One region of the Pseudoalteromonas sp. 68 DY56-GL68 genome, then DNA from elsewhere that is predicted to be linked to it. Evidence: riboswitches for the same ligand, from Rfam matches in the RefSeq annotation. Region 1 holds a riboswitch; the other holds the start of a gene.
The links. A riboswitch is a leader RNA that binds a small molecule or an ion and turns the genes downstream of it on or off. The one in region 1 is predicted to bind cyclic di-GMP.
Positions count from the first base shown of each region.

Region 2: another riboswitch for cyclic di-GMP. It lies ahead of NYF15_RS10895 (OmpA family protein); the one in region 1 lies ahead of NYF15_RS20970 (hypothetical protein).

Region 1 is NZ_JAOCZL010000025.1:105,910-108,381, forward strand. It holds gene NYF15_RS20965 (efflux RND transporter permease subunit) at 1-799, shown strand, start outside; cyclic di-GMP riboswitch class I at 922-1,012, shown strand; gene NYF15_RS20970 (hypothetical protein) at 1,126-1,695, shown strand; gene NYF15_RS20975 (S9 family peptidase) at 1,805-2,472, shown strand, end outside.
Region 2 is NZ_JAOCZL010000018.1:553,891-556,362, reverse strand. It holds gene flhA (flagellar biosynthesis protein FlhA) at 1-827, shown strand, start outside; cyclic di-GMP riboswitch class I at 960-1,045, shown strand; gene NYF15_RS10895 (OmpA family protein) at 1,144-2,028, shown strand; gene NYF15_RS10890 (sigma-54 dependent transcriptional regulator) at 2,044-2,472, shown strand, end outside.

The DNA.
Region 1 (2,472 bases):
TGCTGGCAAAGAAGTACTGCTTGGTGATGTAGTTGAACTAACTGAAAAGCCAGGGATTAGTTATATTCGCCGTGAAGGTGGCTATCGCACTGTGTATATCTACGGCAGCATTGACGAAGAAACCATAGAACCAGGTGAAGTGGTCAAGCAGGTCGACGATGTACTACTGCCACAGCTCAAAGAAGAATTTCCATCAGTGAAAACTGAATTAGGCGGTGCTATTGAAGAGCAGCAAGCACAGGCGAATGAGCAATTAATGTTTTTCGCTGCGGGGATGTTCTTAGTGTATATCTTACTTGCGGTGCCACTAAAAAGTTATTCACAACCATTGATCGTTATGTCGGTGATTCCGTTTAGCTTGACCGGTGCTATTTGGGGGCATTATTGGTTTGATTTAGATATTAGCTTAATGTCAGGCTTTGGCTTAATTGCTGCTGCTGGGGTGGTGATCAATGACTCTTTAGTTATGACTGACTTTGTGAACCAAGCTCGACGAGAGGGAATGTCAACTCGCCAAGCTGTTATTGAAGCAGGTTGTGCACGCTTTAGAGCAATAACCTTAACGTCAATTACAACCTTTGCTGGCGTACTTCCTATTATGTTTGAAACAAGCTTGCAGGCAAGGTTTGTTATTCCTATGGCAGTGGCCCTTGGTTTTGCAGTGATGTTTGCAACTCTCATTACATTGGTACTTGTTCCTTGTCTGTATATCGTGATGAGTGATGTAGGCCATGTGTTCTTACGCTTTTTCCGTTCAATGAAAGAGCTCATACCAAATCGACGTGCGGTAAGAGATTAATAACTAAGCCAACCTTCGGGTTGGCTTTTTATAGCTTATTTGTGACTAGTAATTGCTTGTTATGCATATCTTTCGGTTACATTCTTTTGTTTGATTTGTTTTCAACTGAGGATTATACTCATTTCAGTTTTTGGCAAACTAACCGAAAGGTTAGGACGCAAAGTTTCCGGTCTAAGGTTTTGATTACAACACTATGATAGCGGGGCCGCTGAAAAGCGCACATTCTTCGTGCTTTGGATCTATTGCCTCAAACTAAAATTGTTTTTATTTTGTACGGCTGTTATTGGATAGTACCTACTAGCTGTTCTTAGGGTGTTACTTTGTTTATGCATATGTCACTGGCTTCTGGAAAGTGGTTGCCGATAGGTTGCTTAAATCATCATACTCAGCTTTTTGTTGGGGATAAGGTGGTCGTGACTTTTTATGATGCACAAGGTGAGTTAGCTGATTTGTCATTTCAGTACCCTATCACTAGCTCTGATGAGGGTGAGCCTCATAATTGGCCTCGTTCAATTGCTGAGCATATAAATGTACACATGCCCATGATTCGAGCAGGAAAAATAACAGAGCAGGGTCTCATCGTTGCATATCGGCTCAATCAGATTTATGCCTTAGAAAGCACGGGTATAACCCATGTAAAAGTGGCATTTAACTGTATTGCGAAGTGCGAAAAGCAAATAAAGGATAAAAATCAAGAGTATGATTATGTTTATCCGCAAGCATGCAATGCTTACAGCTCAGGTGTAAAAGTATTACAACCAAAGACAGGCCATATTTATATGTGTAAACCTTGGCCGTATACAGAGTTTTGTCGTGTGAAAGAATCACATAACCCACTCTATGAACCTGGTGTGGGTAAAAGTTGGCCCATGGCATGGCAGCAAGTATCACATTGATAGTTTCCCCCTAAATGCTATTTAGCATTGTTTGGCCCACTCAATTTGAGTGGGCTTTTTTATTTCTGTGTTAGACTCGGGTCATTCGTTTTTAATCGTGGTTTTTCCTGTGTCGCAAAATTCTTATTCTTTGTCTTTATTAACGCCTACCCCTGTAGCTAAAAAACAACCTCATCAACTAACAGCTCATCAATTAACTCGTACTGATAATTACTACTGGATGCGTGATGATGAGCGCGAGAATGTAGACGTGTTGGCACATTTACATGCAGAAAATGAATATTGTGAAAAACAGCTTGCCAGTATTAAACCGCTACGAGAAGTATTATTTAACGAACTAAAAGAGCGGATAGTTAAGGATGATAATACCTTTCCTGTAAAGGATGGCCTGTTCTGGTATCACTCAGAAGTTCGTGGTGATGATGAATATGCGCGCCATTATCGAAGTAGTTCACTCGAAGCCCACGACAAGCAGTTATTGTTAGATGTAAACCAATTAGCCAGTGATTACGAATTTTATGAACTAGGTGAAGTCGCAATTAGTCCTGATGAGCAATTACTTGCTTATTCTGAAGATACCGAAGGCCGCCGTATTTACACCGCGCGTTTTAAAAATATTGCCAGTGGCGAAGTATTCAGCGATGTACTTGAAAACACGGAAGGGCAAATTGTTTGGGCTAACGACAGTAAAACAGTCTTTTATGTCAAAAAAGATCTACAAACTTTATTGGGTTTTCAGGTGTATCGCCATGTGTTAGGTACCCCACAAGCAGATGA
Region 2 (2,472 bases), on a different contig from region 1:
CCGTTGCGTCTGCTCAACTGAATGCCAAGCAGCTACTAGCTTTAAACACCGGCGATACTTACGGCCAGTTAGATGGTGAACTAACGACGGATCCGGCTTATGGTTTGGAAGCGGTGTGGGTTGATGAGCAAAATAAAGCCAAGGCACTGAATATGGGTTATTCAGTTGTCGACTTAGCCACTGTGATCGCAACGCATATGGGCAAAGTGATAAAAGAGCATTTAGATGAGCTGTTCAGTTATGAGGATATTCAAAACTTACACGAAAGATTAAAGGCTGTATCACCTAGTTTGGCTGATGCGCTTGAAAAGTCTTTACCAATTAACCTGCAACTAAAAGTGATGAGAATGCTACTTAAGGAGCATGTTGCGATTGGTGATATCGTGACTATTGCAGGCACTTTAGTTGACAGTATTGAAGTCACAAAAGACCCGATTCTACTTGCTGCCGATGTACGCTGTGCACTAAAACGTGTGTTAGTAAAACAAGTGATGGGCAGTCGTGACGAATTAGCTGCTTATAGCTTAGATGAAAAACTAGAGCAAACGATGCAGAGTTCGTTAGAACAAGCAATGCAAGCAGGGAAGGTAGCATTAGATAGTTTCGCTGTAGACCCTAATTTACTTGGCCAGTTTCAACGAGCCATGCCTGTGATTGCAGATGAAATGAAATCTCAAGGTGTTAACCCTGTGTTGATTGTTATTCCGCAGCTAAGACCATTACTGGCGCGCTATGCTCGTTCATTTACGAAGGGAGGTTTATCTGTACTTTCTTATAACGAAGTGCCTGATAACATTAAGGTTAGTATTATCGGTTCCTTAGGATAGTATGTGGCGTATGAATTTAATATGAATAAATACCCATAATGTTGCTTTTTAGTTTTTTTTATCTATAATCATTAAGAATTAGGTACTTGTTAACTGTTTTATAATAACAGTTACTTAGTTGGAAACACTAAGACAATTAAATGGCAAACTACGTCGAAAGGGTAGGACGCAAAGCTTCCAGTCTAAAACCGCAAGGTCATGATAGTGGGGTTACATTAACTTAGCGGCACGTCTATTCGCCTCTTCAGGCAATTTGTTCCGCTTATTATACACGTTAAAGCTCTTAATTGGGCTGTTTATGATAATTGGAATACGAATGAATAACTCACATCAGCTTGTTAAGGCAACTTTTTTAATTGTTGTAGGCATTATAACTGCTTATGCATTGCCTGTGAAAGCTGAACGCGTAATTACCCAAAATTATGAGCAGGCAACATGGTATGTCAGTGGCGATGCTTTTTATTGCCAGCTTAGCCAGAAACTAGATAGTTATGCACAATTATCGATTATCAGCGAGCCTTCAGAGCCACAGCATCTGGATTTTAAGTGGCTGTTAACTGAGCGTGATATCACGGATGTACAGGTATTTGCTCGTACAGCAGATTGGCAAGATAAACGAGCGATTGCCCCTTCTATACAATTCTTTTCAGCCAATATTGAACAGCAACAGGTTACGTTTAACCAAGGTGTTGCACCTATTTTAAGCGCCATTAAGCAGGGCTACTGGTTAGATACAATCGTCGGGTTTGGTGATGAGCAGCTCAGACTGACTTTTCCTACAACTCATAGCGATAACGCGATTGATCAATATCAGCAATGCCGTGAAAAATTAGCGCCTTTGTCTTGGCGACAAGCGAGAGATTATGAAATTAATTTTGACTCAGGAGAGCGTGTTGTTAAACGTGCCGCAGACCTGAGTTATTTAGAGAAACTAGTTCGTTATATTCAACTCGATCCTAAAGTTAAGAAAGTCATGATTGATGGACATACAGACAATGTAGGTTCTCCGCTTGCCAATCGTTTGTTATCGAAAGAAAGAGCAGATGATGTGGCATCCCGACTTATCGAGTACGGGATCGATGCAAAGTTAATTGAAATCAGGGCTCACGGAGGACGCTATCCCGTGGCAAGCAATTCAGATTCGAACGGTCAGTCGTCAAATAGACGCGTCTTAATTCGTCTATTTCGTCAAAAAAGCTAAGGTGTGAGAAGGAATATGGATCAGAAACATCTACTATGGCTTGCGCCAGAACAACCATCACGTGAAATTGAATTGGCGATCAATGATGAGCAGTATCAACTTCTGTACACAGATTCGATCCCCGATGCTATTGGTTATTGTTTGAGTTATCAGCCTGAACTGGTATTAATTGATGCTCAACAAGCACAAATGAACTTGGTTGACTTGGTAAAACTAGTTAAAAGAACTCATCAAGGTGGACAAATTATCACGCTTGTGGAATCGAACCAAGGTGAGCTTGCTTCACAGTCACTTAATAATGGTGCTGTCGACTTTTTACTTAAACCGTTTTTTGCTGATCAACTAAAACTAACCATCCGCAACGCTGATTCTATGAAGCATGGTGTGAGTGACTTAATTGCTGTGTCACTGAAATCACAGCAAGTGCTGAGACTTGCCAATCGT